Regions from separate parts of the Ruminococcus sp. RTP21358st1_G6_RTP21358_211008 genome, predicted to be linked through region 1. Evidence: riboswitches for the same ligand, from Rfam matches in the RefSeq annotation. Region 1 holds a riboswitch; each other region holds the start of a gene.

Region 1 (7,548 bases):
CTTAAAATTTTCCATGTGGAAGCTAGTTCCAGCGGATTGATTGCTCATTTTATTTTTCTCCATTTTTGTTTCATTTACAACAGAACCTGCTGTCAGCTCAGCTTATGAAGAAAAGTCATATCCTCTTCACTTCCGCCGGTAAGCATCAGGTTCAGATCTGTGATCAGTTCACCAATTGTATCTGTATGCTGGTACATGGAATCATCAGTTACCCAGACATTTCCCTCTTTTACGGCTTTAAAATCAGCCATCAGACTTTCTTTTGCAAGAAGATCGTCTATGCTTTTTACAGACGCATCAATACTGGAGTTGTAGATCAGATAATCTGCATCTGCCGCAGTATTATAGAATTCCTCCATGGTAATGGCAACGGAAGTTTTTCCACTGTCATCCTGAAGATCTGCGAATACATTTCTTCCACCGGCAATCTCGATCATACTGGAAATATAATCTTTAGGATTACGTACTACAGGAGAACCGCTGGTATTGATGTAGAAAAACGCAACTGTTTTTTCCGTATTTGTAAAGTCCTTTAGCTTCTCAATAACCTGTGCCTGCTGGTCAAAGAAGGTCTTTGCCTCCTCTTCTTTGTTCATCATTGCGCCATAAAGCTTGATCCATTCTGTACGTCCAAGGGGCTGGCTCTCATAGCTGGAACGGTCGGTGAAAACAGGAATTCCAAGAGTTTCGATCATCTCCTGTACCTTCGGCGCATGAAGGATCATAGTAGACTCTATTGCAAGATCACAGTCGTCACCTACCAGAAGCTCGTAATCCGGTTCATCGTATTTTCCCGCAAAAGTCATTTCGCCGTTATTGATAGCATCAGCAGCTGACTGGATATACCAGCCGGAAGCATCAAGACCTGACAGCTTGATGGAGTCTACACTTCCGATTGCATCGAACAATGCCATTGGGGAAGTGGCTGCCATGTAGATGGTGTCAAGTGGCTGCTGAAGGATCTGGATTTCAGGATCCAGATCATCGGGTGCCTCTTTGCCCTCTGGGACGATCAGATATCTGGCACTATCATGGATGTCCAGAAGTTTGTAACCGTCATTATAATAATACACATCAAAGCATTCTGCAAAAGACAGATCCATGGCGGATTCATAAGTTAGACCTGCAATTTCAGGTGCAGCATTTTCTTCTGATGTGTCAGAAGAAGTCTCCCCAGAAGCATCTGCTTCCAGGTTCTCCTCTTCTGCCCATACCGGAGTAATGGCAGTAAATGTCATAACTGCTGCCGCAAAAATACTTAAAATTTTATATTTCAGCTTTTTGTCATACATTTTTATTTTCTCCTGCTGATTATTCTTGTTACTGTGCATATGGTGAAGAATAATAATTTATTCTTCCTCATCAGTTACAAAAATTGCTTCGTAAGCTTTTTCCCACTCAGCTTTTGCATTGTCATCCTTTTCATCTGCAGAACGGTCCACGATAAACGGGATTTTCAGAGTGGAATATTTCTCTGCGGAATCTTTCAGAAGGTTTTCTTTTGCTTCTGTGTCTGCTTCCTCTGTCGGGAGAATATCAGAAGAAAGGATAGAAATACCGCACTGACTCTTTACAAGAGCTTTGTAATCTGTATCTTCATCTTTTCCTGCAAAAGTTACGGAACCATCTTCCAGAGCAGCTGTAAGGCTGTCTACCGTACAGTCCTCTTTTTCCATTCCAAGAGCAGTAACTTTGTCTGTAAGATCAAGCTTATCCAAAATGTTAAGAGCATCTGTGGAAGCCACATAAGCAGATTCTACCGGCTGGTTGATCACGATTACATCTTTATCAAGTCCTGCAGGGATAACAGCACCCTCAGGTACGATCAGGTATTTTACAACATTGCCCATGTAGAGCTTTTCTGTACCTGTAAGTTCCTGGGAATCAGCAGCTTCTGTTTTTGCATTTTCTTTTCCGGAATCAACAGTTTCCGGTTTTCTTGCAGTATCTGTTGTCATATCTACTTCAAGAAGGGTAATGCCCTTTGCGTAGTGATAAAGCTTAAAGTATTTTGCATGCTCAAGAGTAGTTTCGTCTTTATACTCAAGACCTGTGATCTCTGGTGCAGAATCATCCAGCTTCTTGTTTCCTGTGGAAAGCATGCTGTTGTCCTCTGCCGGGTTATCCTTGTCTGTTTTCTTCGGATCGTTTGCACCCTTTAAAGCGATATAAATGGTGTAAGTGATTTCATGAGCCTGGGACATTCTGGTTGTCATACCAATGATCGTATTATTCTGGTTCAGTGCTACCGGAATTGTGAAAGTAGAAGTTCCGCCGCCGCATGCACCGTAATATTTATTTCCATTGGCTTTTACATAACCGTAATATTCACTGCTGAATACAATAGTCGCATATGCCTGACCATTTGTTACCGTAACTTTGTTACAGGAAATATTGACCTTTCCAGAGCCACCAGACCAGGAGAAGCTGTCAGGAGTATAGGTTCCATCTGCTAATGTAGTAGAACTGTTTACAGATGCTGTTCCGCCGCTTAAGTCAGATTCGTATTTGGATTCCTCTTCCGGTTTCTTGTCTGGCTTTGGAGTTGCTGTTGGTGTAGGGGTTGCTGTCGGTTTTTTATTTGGTTTTGCAGTGGGTGCAGGAGTTGCTGTGATTGTTGTGTCAGGAGCAGTGTCTGGCTGCGGATCATCCTGTACGTCACCTATCTTATTCAAAGTGCTGGACTGGAAAGTCAGGATTCTGTCATACCAGATCTGGTTTTTGTGGGAAAAAGCAGCAACTGCAATTCCATTGTCCAGGGCTTCAACAGGAATCTCATATGTATATTTGCCATTTGCGTCTGCCACATATGGAACCCAGGTGGAGGAATCTGCTGCGGCAGCTTCTTCTTTTGTTCCCAGACATAGATAGTCGTAACCAGTTCCGCTTAAAGTAAGAACAGCTGTCATTTTTCCGTTTTTGGAAGTGAGGACACAGTCAATTACACGGAACATAGATGAACTGGAGTTTACTGTAACATTATAAATTCCGCTTGCACAGCTGCCTGGAGCAGGAGTTGCTGTTGGCTCTGGGGTGTTGGCTGCTTCCGGAGTTGTGCTTGGCACTGGAGTTTCAGTTGGTGCAGGAGTCTCAACCGGTGCTTCGGTAGGCTCTGGGGAAACAGTTGGTTCCGGTGTTGGAGCAGCCTCTCCATATCCTGGAACCGCCGGTACGGTAATCGTCAATATACCCTTTGCGTACCAGTTCTGGCTCTTCTTGGAATGAGGAACGACTGCTATTGTCTGAGCTTCCTTGCTTGCAGTAACTTCAAAGGTGTAGGTATAGCCTCCTGCACTGTTCTCTACTCCTTTGATGGAATTTGCTTCTTTATCAGAGTCACTGGCACTGCCAAGATAGATCATGTCATAATTCTGTTTTGCGGTAGAAAGTGTGACAATATACTTATCCTCCGAAACCTTTACAGTGGAACCGGTGATTACGAACATTGCAAATTCATCACCGTTTTCTTTTACAAGCTTGATTCCGGCATCTGTAATCTCATTCTGGGCTGGTGCCTGGGTTGGAGCTGCAGTTGGCAGTGGAGTGGCAGTTGGCTCAGGGGCTGCAGTTGGCTCTGGAGTAGCTGTTGGTTCCGGGGCTTTCATTCCTGGAACGTTCAGTTTCAAAGCCATATTTGTGTACCATTTCTGATTTTTTACAGAAAATGGTACGATGCTGAAAGTCTGGACCTGTTCACTGGCAGGAACCTCAAAAATGAAAGTATAACCATCTTCATTTTCTGTACCAACGATTGCTGCTGCATTTTTTGCTTCGTCAGGATCTTCTTTAGAACCAAGATAAAGCTTCTCATAGTTCTTTCCGTCAGTATTGAGGGTTATCTTAATTTTATCACCATTTAATTCAGCAGAAGAGCTTTTGATTTTAAGCATTTTATATGCACTGTTATCTTCCTTGTCAATGGTCATGTTGGAACCATCTGGGTTCAGATCCTCTGGCTTTGTTTCTGGTTTATCTGTCTCTTCGGTTTTGCCCTCTTCTGTTGTTTCTGGTGCAGCTGTAGGCTGTGGAGCTTCTGCTTCCTCATTTTTGCTTTCTTCAGCAGGTGATGCAGTAACCTCAGGAGTGGTCTCAGAGGCAGGTGTTTCTGTAGCAGCAGGTGTCTCTTTCACAGCAGAGGCATCCACTGCTGCCGGAGTTACTGTAGTGTCAGTGTTTTCTTCCTCAGCTGTTGCGTTCTCCTGCACAGGGGTCTCAGCAGCAACAGCAGTCTTCTCCGCCTCTGTTTCTGGAGTTGGTGTAACAGAAACCTGTACGTTTGCATCCTCATTTTCTGCCTGTGTAAGTACAGCAGGAGTGACCGTCATCGCGACGGAAAGGAACAGTGCAAGAAAGCGTTTTGAATTTCTTTTCATTTCTTTTTCCTCGATTCTTCCTATTATTTTATAATTTGAATAAATCCCAATTGCTTCTGGAGCCTGTTTGTACAATGGGCAATCCTGACAGGATTATTTCAAAAAAATGCCTGCTTCCTCTGAGAAAACAGGCACTAAAAATTCAATATATTGTATTATCAAATATATTAATGAGAATGAAGTACTTTCTTCGGAAGCTTTCATTAAACGAATTCAGCAGGTTTCCTGACTTACAGATCAACACAGAATCCATCCTTCTCAGCAATATACCAATGGTTTCACTGGATTCTACTCCCTGGTTACAGTGACCGGATCGTTCAGGACTTTCACCTGATTCCCTCTTAGAGCGTGTTGAAAAATATTCCCACAATCTGCACGCTGTAGCAGACAGATATGTCTGGCACTGAAAACGGATTTATTCAATTCACCTCATTATAGCAGACCGTTATGTCGAAATCAATAGATTTATAGGGTTATTGCTTGTATTTACTGTACCCGACTTCATCTGTGCGGAGAAGTGTTCCATTCTCATCGTAGACACTGCGGTAGGTTTTACAGGTGTTTGGATCGGAATGCTCTGTAGTAATCTCTACCGTATTATTGTCAGTTTGGGTTCCGTAAATGGATACCGTTACGGCTTCCTCTTTTTCATCGTAAGAGGCTTCAATTTTAATTGGATAAGCAGTATTATTCTGAAAACGGAAATCCTGACCTCCCCACACCACTGCTGCGTCCAGACCATCCTCAACATAATCAATTCGGGCAGCGTGATTATGACGCTCAACAATGGTCAGATCAGACTGCAGGCATGCCATAAACAACGTAGTGGAAATCTGGCAGATTCCGCCTCCGATATCCTGGGCATGTTCGCCTCCTACAATTACAGTTGCTTCCCTGTACCCTCGTTCCTCAGTACGTGGACCTAAAGTATCGTTGTAGGAAAAAATCTGTCCTGGCTGAAGTTCCATTCCATCACAGGCTTCCACGGCAAGCTTCAAATTGGCAACACGGTTTTCGGTACCTCCGCCATATGTAGTATAAGTACCAAGAAGATTCAGATAAGGAAGGGCTTCTATCTCTTCTGTAGAAACTTCGGGTAGGGTTATTTCAAGGGGGATGGTAATCTTTGCCCCTTCTTTTGCTTTTTCCAGCTTCTTTGCAGCTGACTTCACATCAAATGAAATTCCGGTAACTGCCGGAATAATTTCATTATTTTCCCCCAGAGAAGCATCTGTGGCATCTGTATGTACTTTTTCATAATAGGCTTCCAGATCCAGTTCCTCTGGCGGTGTCTTCATAGTAGGACATTCGATAACAGCTTCATAATCTTCTATGGAAATTGCTTTTAGAATCGCTTCTTTCAATGCATCCATATCCGGACCGATTCCGGTTTTTCCCTTAGTGATAACCAGCTCTGTATCTGTAAGTTCACAGGAAGTCTGTATAGTGGTGGATCCCTTTGAAATTCCAGCATCCTCCAGAAGCTTGTCCAGTTCGTCTTTGTTTCGGGCTTCTGGCATAAGGGTGACTTCTTCCTTTGTCTTGCTGTTCATCAGTTCGATGCGGTCAGTTCCATGAGTAAACCAGGCACCATGTCCAAGAGCATAGGCACTTTCTACAATTGATTTTACATCAAGACCGAGAACAGGATAGATGGATACCTTAAAGTTCTTTCCATTCAGGGTAATGGTCATCTGTGTGTTCTCATATTTTTCCTGAAAATCTTTTGAAATTGCGTCAATGGCTTCCTCTTTGGTCATTCCCTGAATGGCTATGCCGTTTATTTTAAGCTTCTTCCAGATTACATTATCTGTAAGAAAATGACACCACAGCCCATACGCACCTGCCAGAATCAGAACCAGGATCAGAACTTTGATCACACCGTTTTTCACTTGTTTTTTCATGTAATAATTTTACCTTTTGCAGTCTTTTTTAGAGCGTGTTTGAAAAAGGCTTTCTGCAAAATATATCGCAAAGTGGGGCGTGCAGATTGCAGGAATGATTTTTCAAACAGGCTTTAGAGCAATGGGGTAAAAAAGCATGTCCGGTTTCCGGTATGGCATGCAGCCCCTACCTGCTCTACTTTTGCCAGAATTGTATCATTATCACAGTCAATAGTCAATGATTTCACATACTGAACATGACCGGAGGTTAGTCCTTTGGTCCAGAGCTCGTTGCGGCTGCGGCTCCAGTAAGTCATTTTTCCCAGCTTCAGAGTGGTAAGGTATGCTTTCTCGTTCATGTACGCAAGCATAAGAACTTCGTCTGTTTTGTAATCCTGCACAATAACCGGAACCATGCCGTCACTGTTTAATTTGAAATCTGACCAGGACATTTTGGACTTTAATTGGTTCTGTTCCATATTTTTAATACTCCTTTATGAAAAATTCTTCTGCAATTATGCCACCTGCTTTCATGCTCAATTCGAAAAAAATGAAAACAAGTGGCATATATCATATCGTCTTAATTGTAATTCTGTTTGTTCTGCCCTTAGAGACTTCCCTTCGTAGAAAGCACATCTGTAATACGAGGATCATAAGCTACCGCCATATCCAGCGCCTTTGCAAAGCTTTTGAACATGGCTTCTGCCATATGGTGATTATTTCCCGGTGTTAGAACCTTAATGTGAAGATTCATGGCTGCCGTATAAGAAATGGCGTAAAAGAATTCCTTCACCATTTCTGTGGACATATCTCCAATTTTTTCACTGGTAAACGTACCTTCGAAGGAAAGATACGGGCGTCCCCCGAGATCAATGGCGCAAAGCACAAGACACTCATCCATTGGAAGGATGCAGCTTCCGTAACGCCTGATTCCTTTCTTGTCTCCAACCGCTTCTTTAATAGCTGTGCCAAGAACAATTCCCGTATCTTCAATGGTATGATGATCGTCAACCTGAAGATCACCCTTTACCTTTATATCCAGATCAAAAAGTCCGTGGCGGGTAAAGCCATCTAACATGTGATCGAAAAATCCCACACCTGTATCCAGACTGCTTTTTCCGGTTCCGTCCAGATTCAGCTTTATGGCAATTTTAGTTTCCTTTGTATTTCGTTCAACAGTAGCTTCTCTTGTCATGACTGCTCCTTTTTATCTTCCTCTTCAAAGCGGACTGCAATGGAGTTGGCGTGTGCAGTTAGCTGCTCTGAGGATGCAAACTGGATGATGTCCTTGT
Region 2 (7,548 bases), on a different contig from region 1:
GATGGATCACAGACGGATTCCCATGAGAAAATGGCACCTCAGTTTTAATCTTTTTTCCTGCTGTTACAGCCATTCGGAAAAGCACTTCAAGGGCTCCATCTGTTGTAAAATGCTCTCTGGCAATTCCCAGTGCATCTTTTACCTGAGTAAGAATCTGATCTTCTCCAAGTATCTGGGATTTTAGACCGGATGCAAGGTAAAACAGATGTTCCACAGCAGCATGGCCTTCACGCTTTGTAAAATATATCTCGTACTGATCATCATTAATATTTTTCAGTTTACAAAGCTCTTTATATAAAGAAAGCTCTGCCTCATCATCCACACTTGCCCATACCTCCAGGCGATTGCATGTAGAAAGAATAATACAGCCGTCTATTCCCCGCTGTTCCTTTAATTTTTCCATAGCCTCCCCTGCATTTTTTCTGGTAAATGCAAACAAGGCTCGTATATCTACGGGAGCCATACTATGGTCTATTCCAATCATAGAAATACTCATCTTATGTAATTCTCCTTAAATATCATTTTCTGCCACCGCTCATTTTACTAATTCCTGCGTATATTGTCAATAAAGCCAGGCAAAACACAGCAATAAAAAAGCTTCCAGACAGACTATTTTCCACAATCTGCCTGGAAGTTTCCCCTATACGATTTCTCTATCCTGTTTCAGGATTCTCTGTGAGTTCCTCTTACCACCTGGATTCCCCTGTATTCTATCATCTCACAGATTTTGGCTATTCGTGGGCACTCTTTTTTCTCCCTGTCCAGACGACAGGCTCCCACATGCATTACCTTAATTTCTTCGCTGACCAGCCTGTCTATTTTTTCCAGAATTCCCTCATCTACATCCGGTTCTTTGGGATTTGTACTTTTGCATCCATTACAGGTCATCATTGCTCCCAGAAGTGTGTCCGGAGAATATCCATCAAAAAAGTCACTGCGATTCTGAAAGGCTTTCAGGCATCCCACTCTGGCACACACATTATTGGAGTGAAGGCAGGTCAGTGTTCCAATTTTAATCATACCGCTTCCCTCGCATGTTCCACAAAGAGTTTTCGAATACTTTCATATTCCCCCAGTCCTTTCAGAACTGTCTGCACTTCATAGCCAGCTTTGCTGATGATATTTTTCCAGGAGTCTTCTTCCTCTCCTGCCATGTCATTTTTCGCATGGTCACCGGCAACGATCATAAACGGTGCGATTACCACTTTTTTTACCCCGCATTTTCCAAGCTGTTTCAGGACCTGGTCAATTTCAGGATAACCTTCCACAGTTCCTACGATCACATTTTCATATCCCATATCCTTGAATCTGTAATCCAGTGCGGCATAAACGGCATTTGCGTAGTGCTCGGTTCCATGCCCCATAAGCACAAGTGCCGTTTCCTTATCCTTAATTACAGGGAACTCATCTGCAACCGCTTTCACCACATACTCATTATCTTCTTCTGTTGTAAGCAGAGGAGCTCCGAATTTCACAGATCGGAAATAATCCGCATACGCCAGAACATCCTTTTTCATAAGATCATTTTCCACACCGTTCATTACATGCGTAGGCTGGACGATCACCTCTGTGATTCCATCTGTTCTCATACGCTCCATTGCTTCTGTCACATTGTCATAGTGAATATGATCTCTCTTTGCAATTCTGGCAAGGATCATCTTGCTTGTCCATGCGCGATAAACTTTACAATCTGTAAAAGCAGCTCCAATTTCTTTTTCAATCGCATCAATGGTCACTGCTCTGGTGTCCTCGTGACTGGTGCCAAAGCTGACTACAAGGATCCCTTTTTTTGCTGTATCGCTCATTCAGATTTCCTCCACTTTTCCTTTATTTTTTCACATGCAAAGGATGGTATGTAACATTCAGCATGCCGTATTCATCCTTTTTTACAGTTGCATCTACTTCATATAACATATGTATAAAATTTTCTGTAATGACTTCTTCCGGAGTTCCGCAAGCCACCAGACGACCGTTCTTCATGGCATAGATCCGGTCGCAGTATGCTGCTGCAATATTCAGATCATGCAAAGCACCGATCACAGTGACCCCAAGACTTTTTACAATATCCAGAAGCTGGAGCTGGTATTTGATGTCAAGATGGTTGGTAGGCTCATCCAGAATCAGACAGTCTGTTTTCTGTGCCAGAGCTCTTGCCAGAATGATTCTCTGCTGCTCACCGCCAGACAAACTTGAAAAAACACGGTGCCGATAGGGAAGCATTCCCACTTTTTCCAGACATTCTTCCACTATTTTATAATCCTCAGCGTTATCCCGCTCCATGGTTTTCTTATGAGGAGCCCTTCCCATCATTACAATTTCCTGGACAGAAAATTCAAAATTATAGTAGTTATGCTGAGACACCACTGCCAGTGCTTTTGCAGAATCCTTTACCTTATATTCGCTCAGCGGTTTTCCATCCAGCATGATCACACCGGTATCTGGCTTCAGTACACGGTAAATACATTTCAGCAATGTACTTTTTCCACTTCCGTTTGGTCCTATAATTCCTACAAATTCCTTTTCCTTTATGGCTGCGTCAATTCCCTTAAGAATCTCATTTCCGCCAAGCTCCACATGGATATCAGAAGCTGTCAGTTTCATGATTTCTCACCTCCGAATCCATAAGATCTGCGTACCAGCAGATAAATAAAGCAAGGTGCTCCGATCATGGATACCAGGATTCCGATTGGGACTTCACTCTTGGGAATAATGATCCTGGAAGCAACATCTGCCCAGATCAGGAAAATGGAACCGCTAAGTGCTGACAGTGGAAGCATTTTCTTATGATCGGTTCCAAAGAACATTCGTACCACATGAGGAATAATGAGTCCTACAAATCCAATGATACCTGCGGAATATACCACAAAACCGATCAACAGTGCTGTCACTACAAGATACACCTGACGATATCTGTGCAGGTCAGTTCCTAATGTGATGGATACCTCATCTCCAAGCAGCATCATATTGAGAATACGGCTCTGGGTGCAGAAAAACAGGGTTGCTATAAAAACGCAGGGAATAATCACAGCCAGATTTTCCCATTTCGCGCCTGCCAGACTTCCCATCAGCCAGAAAGTAACTGTCTGGATTCCATCTCTGTCGCCCGCAATATAGACAACAAAGTTTGAAAATGCACTGCACACACTTCCAAGTGCTGTACCTGCAAGCAGAAGTCGGACTGAATTTGCCCGGCCTCCTATATTTGCAGTGATCTGTACCAGTACAGAAATAAGGAAGGCTCCGATAAATGCGCAGATTCCAATAGAGTTGGAGCCAAATACGGCTCCAACTCCAAGAAAGATTGCCACTGTTGCACCAAGAGATGCACCAGAGGAAATACCAAGAATATACGGATCTGCAATCGGATTTTTCACAATGGCCTGCATTACCACACCTGCAACTGCCAGACCCATGCCAACGGCTGTTGCAAGAAGAATACGGGGAAGGCGGATAAACCACACAATATCAGACATGGCTCCTACACCATAAACCTCCGGATCCCCGATTCCAAACACTTTATACAAAATTACACTATACACATCTTTCACAGAAAGATCTACAGAACCAATGGTAACTGCAGTCAGAATGGATATCACCAGAAGCACAGTCAGTAATATCACCGCCAGCACATAGATCGGCTTTCCATGAAAAATTCCATTTTTAAAATCCGGTTTTCTTTTCATTTTATTCGTACAGATCCGGATATAATGCTTTTGCAAATGTCATAATTCCATCATAGGTTCTGACACCGCTGCAGTATACCTCGTTCAGGTTTACAGAGAATACTTTGTTGTTCTTAACTGCAGAAAGGCTCGCATATGCAGGGTTATCTGTAATATCAGCGATTGCCTCATCAGCTGTCATAAATCCATCATAGTTGATCATGAATAATACATCCGGATCAGCTGCAATCAGATCCTCTGCACCAACGTTTTCAGAGTTCTCTGCACCAAGCTTCAGCTCTGCACCAAGTGTCTCCGGAATATTTCCGCCAAGTGTCTCTGTTCCATATACACGGAAGGAATCTCCCTCATCCTCAAGAACGGCTACGGATAACGGGTCTGTTCCTTCCACATGCTCTTTTACTTTATCAATCTCACCCTTCATCTGATCAACGATTTCCTCTGCCTTGTCTTCGCAATCAAAGATCTTGCCAAGGTTCAGGATATCCTCATATTCGTCTTCAATTGTACGTGGGAACTCAGAAGCCGGTCCCTTTGCAGAACTGTTCAGGGACATGTATGTATTTACATCTCTCTCCTGCCAGAAGCTTACATCAGAAAGCCAGTCATCACTGAAAGAAGAATACCATGCCGCAATAAAATCAGGCTCCATTGCAACAACTTCCTCTTTGGATGGCTTGGTATCCATATACTGAATCTTGTCAAATTCATCTTTTAAATCCTCACGCACATCACCGTCCAGACCGCAAGCAGCTACGATCTTATCACCGAGACCAAGTGCCAGAAGCTCTTCGATATTGGAGTTTGCATATGCAAATACTTTCTCCGGAGCTTTCTCAAAAGTCATTTCAACCGGTTCGTTCTCATAATTGTAGGTTGTGATTGTTACGGGATAATGGCTGTCTCCATCCTCCGCAAATACAGTTGTTCCCATTCCCAGGCTGAGAATTCCTGCCAGACATAACATTCCTGCTACTGTTTTCATGTTTTTCATGCTTTTTCTCCTTATTTTTTCTTTTGTTTTTTTGTTTTTAAAAGAAAAAAGTCCGCTTCCATGAAAAAGCGGGCATCACAAAAAAACATGATACGAAAGACAGCACTTTACACGGAAGTTTCTTTCTATGAACCAAGCAGGTTTCCTGGCTTACAGCTTAAATCCCCATTCCCTTCTCACATAAAAATGCAATGGATATGAATGTGGCATAACTGAATACAGTGACCGGATCGTTCAGGATTCTCACCTGATTCCCTCTTCTGAAAATAGTGTAAATTTTATATATTTTTCAGCACTTGGCACATTTATTCTTTTAAGCAGAATTATTATAACTTACCCCTTAAATAAAGTAAAGATATTTCTTTAACAATGTTTTTGATTTTGAATGTAATCTAAGCATTCCCTTCCTTACTTATACATCTATTTCCCATACGGTACCGTGTCTTCAGCAACCATACTCAATTCTGGTTTCAGAGAATAGGTATACACCTTGCTATTCTCAGCGTAATTCTCCATATCATTATTATCTGTCCATAGCTCACACTGTGTCATCACGGTCTGCACTGCATCATCCATTCCTTCCGGCGGATAGCGATGCTTTTTGAGCAACCGCTTAATCATCATACGCATTTTCGCTCTGGCAGAATCCCGTTTCTGCCAATCTATTGTCCTGTTCTTACGCAGTGTATCCGCCAGTTCCTTTGTAATAGCAATCAATTCTTCATTCTCATAGAAGTCCTTAATTGCCTGCGGCTTCGTCAGCGCATCATAAAATGCCAGTTCATCAGCAGTCAGCCCAAGCTGATCTCCCTCTTTATGAGCTGTCGCAATCTGTTTTGCCAGATTCAGCAATTCTTCAATAACCTGTTCATTGGTCAACATTCCATTCAGATACGCATTCATAGCACGCTGTATAATTTCACTGAATTTCTGCGATTTTACCACATTTGTATGACGGTAAATCTGCACCTGTTCCGCAATCAGCCTTTTTAACAGCTCTACAGCAAGGTTTTTTTCCTTCATTTTAGAGATTTCCTCAAGGAACTTTGGATCAAAGAGCGAAAATTCCTGATTTATATCTGAGAAAAGGTTAATGACGCCTTCGCTCTGAACACTGGCTTTCAGAAGCTCGTTAATGCGAGCATTCATTTCTGGCAGAGAAATTTTCTTCCCCTCTCCCTGATTCATCAATCTTGTAACAAGCACACGAACGGATTCAAAGAATGCCGCTTCTACACGCAGCTCTTTTTCTGCCAGAGAAGAACACAGCGACAATGCTTGCCTTAGCAGCAATGCCTCTTTCTGGAAATCCTCTCGTTCCTGTTCTTTATTCACAGCGACAATAAAGTTGACCGCACCGCTGATTGCCTTGGAACGCTCCAAATCCGTACCTGTCATAAACTTGGAATAATCATAACCGTGGAACAAATCCCGACAGATAGACAGTTTCTCAAGGAACTTCGGATAGGCAACCTTGGCAACATCTGTATCACCGTAATTCTTCCTATCGCGAGTAGTGTAGTCATTCATTGCCTGCTTCAATGCAGAAGCAATGCCAACATAATCGACAATCAGACCGCCTTCCTTATCTCCAAATACACGGTTTACTCTGGCAATAGCTTGCATCAGATTATACCCCTGCATCGGCTTGTACACATACATGGTTGCAAGAGATGGCACATCAAATCCTGTAAGCCACATATCCACGACAATGGCAATCTTCAGCGGACTATCATTATCCTTAAACTCCTTTGCCAGCTCATCCTTATGGTGTTTATTGCCAATGATTTTATTCCATTCTTCTGGATCTTTGTTACTACCTGTCATAACAACAGCAACCTTATCCGTCCATCCGGGACGAAGTTGCAAGATTCGCTCATATATCTTCATGGCAATAGGGCGTGAGTATGCTACGATCATTGCCTTACCTGTGAGCAGATTCGCACGATAATTTTCATAATGATTCAAAATATCGTCCACAAGGGAGTTGATAGTTTTCTCATTGCCAAGAATGGCTTCCATCTTCCCCAGTTCTTTTTTGCTCCTTTCGATAACCTCTGGATCAGCATTTTTTGCCATAATGTCATATTCTTGGTCAATGAGCTTCAAAGTCTGCTCATCCAGTTTCAGCTTGATAACACGGCTTTCGTAATATACTGGACGAGTAGCACCATCTTCAACTGCCTGTGTCATGTCGTAAATATCTATGTAGTCACCAAACACTTCACGAGTATTGCGGTCTTTCATAGAAATCGGTGTTCCGGTAAATCCGATAAAAGTTGCATTCGGCAGAGCATTGCGGATAATACGAGCAGAACCGATTTTGATTTCACCTGTCTTGACATCGACCTTTTCTTTCAAACCGTACTGCCCACGATGAGCTTCATCCGCCATAACCACAATATTTCTGCGCTCAGAAAGGCAATCAAAGGATTCCTCAAATTTCTGCATCGTGGTAAAAATAATGCCGTTTGCTTTTCTACCGTCCAGTAATTCTTTCAAATGCACCCGGCTTTCGGCATGAACTGGGTCTTGACGCAGAAAATCCTTGCACTTGGCAAATTGCCTGTAAAGCTGGTCATCCAGGTCGTTGCGATCTGTGATAACTACGATGGTCGGGCTATCCAAAGCATCTTGCAGACAATGGGCATAAAACACCATCGACAGCGATTTGCCGCTGCCTTGTGTATGCCAGAATACACCACCCTTGCCGTCTGTCTCCGTTGCGTGTTTCGTGGAAAGTACTGCCTTATTGACAGCAAAATACTGGTGATAACCTGCTAATATCTTGAACTGTTTGGTTCCTTCATTGGAGAAACAGATAAAGTTCTTGATAATATCCAGTAAACGTTCTTTTTCAAAAATACCCTC
Region 3 (7,548 bases), on a different contig from region 1:
ATGTAAAAAATTCAGACTTTGGAGTATCCTGCTGCTGGTAATGCTTATGGCAGCCGGTTTTACATGCCATAGTACATCAAGAGATGTACAGGCTGCCACGAAGAATGGATTCCGTACAGTAAAAGGAAAAACATACTACTATAAAAACGGCAAGAAAGTCAAAGGATGGCTTACCCTGAACGGTAAGAAATATTATTTTAGTAAATCTACCGGTGTTCAGGCGAAAGGCTGGGTGAAAGATAAAAAGGGCAGAAAGCGTTATTTCACAAGCAAAGCAGGTGTTATGGTAACTGGATGGCTTTCCAATTCCAAGAGACAGCGTCGTTACTTTGCACCATCAACCGGATACATGAAGACAAAGTGGCTGAAGCTTGGCGGAAAGACCTATTACCTTTACGCTAAGTCAGGCGTTGCAGCTACCGGTTTTGTAAAGGACAGCAAAGGAAATATCCGCTATTTTTCCAAGACAGGAATTATGGCTACAGGCTGGTTGACAAGTTCCTCCGGAGTGAAGCGGTATTTTGCCAGCACTTCTTCCACTTCGACCAATGGAATTATGGCAGTTGGATTTAAGACCATTAACAATGTTACATATTATTTCTACAGTGGCTCCGGTGCTATGGCAACCGGCTGGGTAGAGAATACAGATAAAGGTACCAAGTACTATTTTGACCCTACTACAGGAGCTATGTATACAGGTACACAGACAATTGACGGTGTTACTTATGTGTTCTCTGACACTGGTGTATGCCAGGGTGAGAAGCAGAATGACCCTACACCAGATGGAAATACAGGAAGCAAAACGATCAAGAACTATCTGGCAGGAGCATTGATGCCAGTAGGAAAGGCTCTTTATGTATGGGGCGGCGGCTGGAATGATTCTACCAGAAAAGGTCTGAGCGATACCATGACCAACTGGTACAATAAATGGTCAGCTAATCCCTCTGGATATGACTACAATAATTATCGTGATCTTTCCACCTCGAACCGTGCGAAGGGCTTTGACTGTTCGGGCTTTGTAGGCTGGTCCGCTTACCAGGTAATGCAGACTCAGTCAGGCGTAGGTTATGGATACACAGTGGTATCTGGTGAGATCGGAAGCTATTACAAGGGCAAAGGATGGGGTACAATTGTAAACCAGTCCTACCTGTCACAGAATGGCTGGGAGCTGAAGCCTGGCGATATCGGATACAATGATGGTCATACATGGATCGTTCTTGGTCAGTGCAGTGATAAGAGTGTTGTTATCATCCACTCTACTCCGCAGGCAGGTGTCCAGATTTCCGGAACTACCACACCTACGGGAAGCTATTCCAGTGAGGCTGCAGCCCTTGCGAAGAAGTATATGTCCTTGTATTCCGGATACAGCATCTTCAACTATCATCCATCCGTTGGAAACTATATCCGAAATGGAAACTATCTGAGATGGAATGGAGATACACTTTCCGATCCGGATGGTTATTATAATATGACAGCAGACCAGATTTTGTACGATCTGTTTGGAAAATAATGGTTAAGTAATATACAAGAGAGAATCAGTGAAAATACTGGTTCTCTTTTTATGTAACAGCGGAAATCTTTGAATTCCCCCTCTGTTGCACAAACACGCTCTGTGTTCTCTTATTTAGACAAATGTATTACGAAATGTTACAAAGTTTTAAAATTTATTGCGATTTAGGGTTGAAATCTTTGCGAGAGTGTGCTAATATGTAGCAAGATTGAATGAAATGTTGCAAACATATTACAAATTGAGCTTTTTAGATTATCAAAAAGATTAACGAGGGTGATGAAACATGAAGAAAAGAATTGTATGTCTGACACTGGCAATTTTAATGTGCGGCTCACAGGTTGTAAGCGTAATGGCTGACCGTGAGAGCGATTTAAGAGAAGAGCAGGCCTGGACAAGCCAGCAGCTGGATGCTACATACGCACGCATGAGTGCCCTGTGGGATCAGAAGCAGCAGCTTGAGAGCCAGATCGAATCTTTGAATTCTGATCTTGTAAATGTAATGGTTTCCATTCAGACTCTTGAGAGTGATATCGCTTCCAAGGAAGCAGAAATTGAGAAAACACAGGGTGACCTGACCAAGGCTCAGAATGCCAAGGATAAACAGTACGGCGCCATGAAGAAACGTATTCAGTATCTTTATGAAAAAGGTGGAAACAATGCATGGTTCCAGATGATGTTAAATGCAGATAACCTTGCAGACCTTCTTACCAGAGCTGAGTATACACAGCAGATGTATGAGCAGGACAGAGAGAGCCTTCAGAAATATGCTAGAACGATTGAGGAGGTTCAGAAGTTAGAAGATCAGTATGAGCAGGAGAAAGCTGATTTTGAGACCATGAAGGAAGAATATGAGGCTCAGCAGTCTAACCTTCAGTATCAGTTGGATGTAACCCGTGCGAACAGTGCTGATTGCGAGAATGAGATCGCATACGCACAGCAGCAGGCTACTGAGTATGCGAACCTTCTGGAACAGCAGCAGGCAGAAATTGAGCAGCTTGAGGCAGAACGTATTGCAGCAGAAGAAGAGGCAAGACGTCAGGCAGAGGCAGAGGCCGCAGCGGCTGCAGCAGCACAGGAAGCAGCTCAGAACGGAGATAATTCCTCAGAAGAGGTTCAGTATGATGAAGATGGAAATGTTGTAAGTGGTTCTTCTGATGGATCTTCTGATTATGAATATGATGAGTATGGTAATGTAATTGATACTGACAATACAGTTGATTACAATTCCGATGCAAACAGCTCCGACAGTTCCTCAGATAGTTCTTCTGACAGTTCATCAGCCAGCAGTTCTTCAGGTTCCGGCTCTTCTGTTGTATCCTATGCAACACAGTTTGTTGGAAACCCATATGTATGGGGAGGAACAAGCCTTACCAGTGGTGCTGACTGCTCTGGCTTTGTGCAGAGTGTATATGCAAACTTTGGCGTAAGTCTTCCAAGAACATCTTATGAGCAGCAGAATGCCGGATATGAAGTATCCTATGCGGATGCTCAGCCAGGCGACCTGATCTGCTATGGCGGACATGTTGCAATCTATATGGGAAATGGACAGATTGTCCATGCATCCAATGCCAGAGATGGCATCAAGGTCAGCGATAATGCTGCATACAGAACGATTACTTCTGTAAGACGTCTTGTGTAATCTGAATAAATGAATTTGTGAGCCCTTTCCGGAGATGAAAATCCGGAAGGGGCTTTTTACTGAAAATAATGTGGAAAAGCAAAGAAAAAAGAAGTATAGTAAGAATAAAAGTATTGTCTGAAAATCGTAACATAAATATTTCGTATAGCCAGATGAGAGGTGGAGAAAAATGCTTAGCCATTATCAGATGAAGGAAATTCCATATTTAAGAATATTAGGAAGAACGAATGGCAGTCTGGAACCGGTAACACTATTTTGGACCGCTTCCGGAATTGAACTGAATGTAAAAGCAACAGAAATATGGGTGAAAATCCGCTCCGATTATGATGTTTTTGAGCCATGGGTGGATGTGATCGTAGACGGCGTATTGTCCCAACGGCTTATGGTAAATAAGGGAGAACAGGAAATCTGTCTTTTCCGTAATATGGAAAGGGATAAGGTAAGAAATGTAAAGCTTCTTCGTGATACTCCTGCGTTTCCCACAGATGAAAAAACATTGCTTCAGCTTCTGGAGGTTGAAACTGACGGTGAGTTTTTACCTCTTGAAACACCAAAGCTCAGATTGGAGGTAATAGGGGACAGCATTACCTCTGGTGAGGGCGGCAGCGGTGCAGGAGAAGAAATGACATGGAATTCCTTTTGCTTCAATGCCGTGGATAATTATGCATATATGGCAGCAAAAGAACTGGGCGCGGTGTACAATTGCATCAGTCAGAGCGGCTGGGGCGTTTTCTGTTCCTGGGAAGGCAATGAGCAGCAGGCAATCCCGCTATATTATGAGCAGGTGTGCGGTCTTTTAAATGGAGAAAGAAACAAACAACTGGGTGCTATGGAAAAATGGGATTTCCAGAAGTTTCAGCCTGATGTGATCGTAGTGAATCTGGGGACAAACGACAGCAGCGGCACGAAGAATATGGACAGAGTTGGAAAGGCTGTGGAAGACTTTTTGAGAAAACTGCGCGTATGTAATCCAGAAAGCTATATTCTGTGGTGTTATGGAATGCTTGGAGATGAGATTTTGCCTACGCTTGAGAAAGCGGTGGGGAATTATAAAAGAAAAACAGGGGATGAGCGCGTGGAATTTGTGAAGCTTCCGGATACACAGGAAGGAGAATTTGGATCAAGGCAGCACCCAGGGCACAGATCTCATGAAAGAACAGCGAAAATCCTGGTGGAGAAGATTCAGGAAAAAATGACGCTGCTGGTCACGCCGTGACTAGCAACACCAGGTTGATAAAAAAATAACAAAAATCCTTCCAAAGGGTTGACAAAGACAGTGACCGGTGGTACTATGATGTTAGTATAATTCCATAGTGAACATATTAAGTGCTGACAGCTATAAGCTGGCAGAAAGAGGGAATCAGGTGAGAAACCTGAGCGATCCGGTCACTGTAACAGAGGAGCGAATCTCATAGTCCATTGTGCTTACGCATGAGAAGGAGAGAGGAAGTGATGATTCTGGAGCCAGGAAACCTGCTTGGTATGGCGAGGTTAAACTTCCGATGAAAGTGTAACAACCAGTTTTGGGGAATCCGCAGCCCTGAGATGTTGTCCGCTTTTGTGAGTGGACATTTTTTATGGAATGATCGCCTGTTCAGAAGAATTATACAGATTAAATGGCAGGCGATACTACTTCGGATGAAACCGTTCCCTCCGCGTATATATGAACGGATCATATTCTACCCCGGAGTAGCATCGCTCCCTCTTAAATCACGATGATTCAGAAGCCGCATATGCGGTATTTTTTTTACACTTTTCCTGAGCCTGTTTGTAGAATTATTCCGTAATCTCCTGCAGAGTGTGACGCACATCTTGCAGAAAGCCTTTTTTAAACACGCTCTGGCAATATTCTATTCCTGTAAGCGGGAGTCATTTTTATCATTTGATTTTTGTGCATTACGAAATAGAATATAAAGAATATTTTGTTTTGAGTTGTATGAGATAAGGAGAGAAATATGGAGAAAAAATATTGGGAAGACAAAGAATACGCTTATTTCAGCCATAAGAAATGTGAGTATTTTCCATGCCATAAAGGAGCTGATCCAGAGGACTTTAACTGTCTGTTCTGCTATTGCCCGCTTTATGCCCTTGGAGAAAAATGCGGCGGAAATTTCAAATATAATGAGAAGGGATTTAAAGATTGCACGAATTGTCAGCTCCCTCATAAGAAGAAAAATTACGGTTATGTGACAGGAAAATATCAGGAACTTGCAGCGATGATGCAGAAAGTAAGAGAAGCAGATCATAAAAATGAAAATGAGTAATCAAAGAAATAAGTATAAAAAACTCTCCGGAATATATACGAAGTTAAGCTTACGCATTTATATTTCTCGGAGAGTTTTTGCGTAATGCAAAATTCCATTGGAATTCTGCAAGCTGGATCCTTTTTATCGTATGCTTAACAGCATCTTTAATTTCGGAATCTGGTTGTTAAGAATCAGACCCTCTGGAAACATAGCATTATGAACGAAATCAGCGGCATAAGTGAAGTCTCCAATATGCTCTGTTCCATGACTGTCACTGGAAAGCACGATTGGAACCAGATACTTCCGGCAACAGGACAGAATCTGCGCGCAGTTGGCATGTGTATCGCCCCGATATCCGTAAGGCGCCAGGGAAGCTTCGTTGATCTCAAGGAGAACACCGTTTTCACCGGCAGCCTTTACAACTGCATCGTAATCTATGTCATACTGGAGATTATCAATGTGTCCCAGGATTTTTACAACCGGATTTTTCATTACGTTCAGAAAAGCAGCAGTATTTTCTTCCCTGGTCTTAGGACGGAAATTCTGATAATGCATGCTGGCGATTGCGTAGTCCAGCTTATCAAGAAGCTCCTGTGGCAGATCTGTTTTTCCATCGGTATCCAGAATATTCAGTTCAATTCCATATAATAATTCCACATCGAAACGCTTCCTGGGCGAATAGATCAGGCTTCGGAAATAAGAAGAAGTTCCTGCAGCCAGAGTGGCTGGTCCGTGGTCTGTGATTCCAAGAAGCTTCAGCCCTTTTTGAGAAGCAGCCTTTGCCATGTCGCTGATGGTGCAGGTTGTGCCGTGTCCGCTGGCAATAGAATGTGTGTGTATATCAGAAAGATACATAAAATCATCTCCTAGTCAAGATTACGTGAATATATGCAGCTGGTAATTTCACTATAAAAGTGTTTTGAAAAGCCATTTACAGTTAACTTTAGTATGCCAGAGGGCAAAAAACATGTCAATCATAAATAAGAAAAAACAGAGAAAACAAATAAAAACAACATTACAGTACAAGAAAAACCACACATCGCATGCAGAGAAGTGTTGCTTTTTGTTGACACTTGGAAAGCAGAAAGGTATAATCAAATCAGAAAATAAAACTCTTTATTCAGGAGGAGAAAATGGGATACACAGATAATATGTCTCCGGAAATGAAACAGAGAATTGTACAGGAGCTTGTGCCAGGCAAGCAGATTTCCCTGGCACATATCATTGCCAATCCGGATAAGATTCTTTACACCAAGCTGGGTCTTGATCCATCTCTGGATTACTCAAGAGCGGCCATTGGGATCATGACTGTAAGTCCGGCAGAAACTGCTATCATTATGGCAGATATTGCGATGAAATCATCTGGCATTGAACTGGGATTTGTTGATCGTTTCAGCGGAAGCCTGATCATCACAGGTACTGTGTCGGAAGTAGAAGCTTCTACCAGCGCAATTCTGGACTATGTGGGAAATAAACTGGGCTTTACTTTATGCCCCATTACAAGGACTTGACAGAATATGAAGAAACTTGTTCTGATCGGTCGCAGCGAGGCTGGAAAAACTACTTTGACCCAGGCCCTGCGTGGTGAAAAAATACATTATCATAAAACACAATATGTAAATAATTTTGATGTGATCGTAGATACGCCAGGAGAGTATGCCCAGACGAAAGGTCTGGGACACGCCCTGGCGTTGTATACATATGAATCAGATGTGGTAGGGCTGCTGGTATCTGCCACGGAACCGTATTGCCTTTTTCCACCTTGCATTACCTGTATGGCCAACCGTGAAGTAATTGGAATTGTTACCAAAATCCACAATCCGGATGCAAATGTAAAACTTGCCACGTCCTGGCTGGAGCTTGCCGGCTGTAAAAAAATCTTTTATGTAGACTCCAGGCAGCAGGAGGGCATTCCGGAGATTTTGGAATATCTCAGGGAAGATGGCGATGTAATGCCGTGGGAAAAAGATGCCTCCGATCCGGTGAATTAGAAAATACCTGCCAAATGGGGAAAAACAGTAAAACAACGAAAAACAACATAGCAATCTATAAAAAAATCCACATAAAACAACATAAAACAACGGAAAAACCTTGACTTATAATGTGGAATGGTGTAAACTTACAACATAACCTAAAAAGTAACAGGCTAGCTA

What was found. Region 1 has a riboswitch for cobalamin ahead of AB5Z12_RS01635 (hypothetical protein). Riboswitches for the same ligand answer to the same signal wherever they lie in the genome.
Region 2: another riboswitch for cobalamin. It lies ahead of AB5Z12_RS04130 (ABC transporter substrate-binding protein); the one in region 1 lies ahead of AB5Z12_RS01635 (hypothetical protein).
Region 3: another riboswitch for cobalamin. It lies ahead of AB5Z12_RS07755 (cysteine-rich small domain-containing protein); the one in region 1 lies ahead of AB5Z12_RS01635 (hypothetical protein).

The regions. Positions count from the first base shown of each region.
Region 1 covers NZ_JBDGDM010000003.1:21,147-28,694, forward strand. The annotation lists gene AB5Z12_RS01625 (iron ABC transporter permease) at 1-48, opposite strand, end outside; gene AB5Z12_RS01630 (ABC transporter substrate-binding protein) at 93-1,331, opposite strand; gene AB5Z12_RS01635 (hypothetical protein) at 1,350-4,373, opposite strand; cobalamin riboswitch at 4,571-4,770, opposite strand; gene AB5Z12_RS01640 (VanW family protein) at 4,847-6,277, opposite strand; gene AB5Z12_RS01645 (hypothetical protein) at 6,357-6,407, shown strand; gene hisI (phosphoribosyl-AMP cyclohydrolase) at 6,391-6,735, opposite strand; gene hisB (imidazoleglycerol-phosphate dehydratase HisB) at 6,864-7,451, opposite strand; gene hisD (histidinol dehydrogenase) at 7,448-7,548, opposite strand, start outside.
Region 2 covers NZ_JBDGDM010000007.1:24,923-32,470, reverse strand. The annotation lists gene hemA (glutamyl-tRNA reductase) at 1-496, opposite strand, end outside; gene AB5Z12_RS04150 (CGGC domain-containing protein) at 664-1,020, opposite strand; gene AB5Z12_RS04145 (sirohydrochlorin cobaltochelatase) at 1,017-1,805, opposite strand; gene AB5Z12_RS04140 (ABC transporter ATP-binding protein) at 1,828-2,601, opposite strand; gene AB5Z12_RS04135 (iron ABC transporter permease) at 2,598-3,683, opposite strand; gene AB5Z12_RS04130 (ABC transporter substrate-binding protein) at 3,685-4,677, opposite strand; cobalamin riboswitch at 4,795-4,992, opposite strand; gene AB5Z12_RS04125 (type I restriction endonuclease subunit R) at 5,098-7,548, opposite strand, start outside.
Region 3 covers NZ_JBDGDM010000014.1:52,279-59,826, reverse strand. The annotation lists gene AB5Z12_RS07770 (N-acetylmuramoyl-L-alanine amidase family protein) at 1-1,510, shown strand, start outside; gene AB5Z12_RS07765 (C40 family peptidase) at 1,794-3,149, shown strand; gene AB5Z12_RS07760 (GDSL-type esterase/lipase family protein) at 3,319-4,365, shown strand; cobalamin riboswitch at 4,457-4,645, shown strand; gene AB5Z12_RS07755 (cysteine-rich small domain-containing protein) at 5,105-5,413, shown strand; gene AB5Z12_RS07750 (phosphatase) at 5,537-6,250, opposite strand; gene AB5Z12_RS07745 (BMC domain-containing protein) at 6,529-6,906, shown strand; gene AB5Z12_RS07740 (EutP/PduV family microcompartment system protein) at 6,913-7,386, shown strand.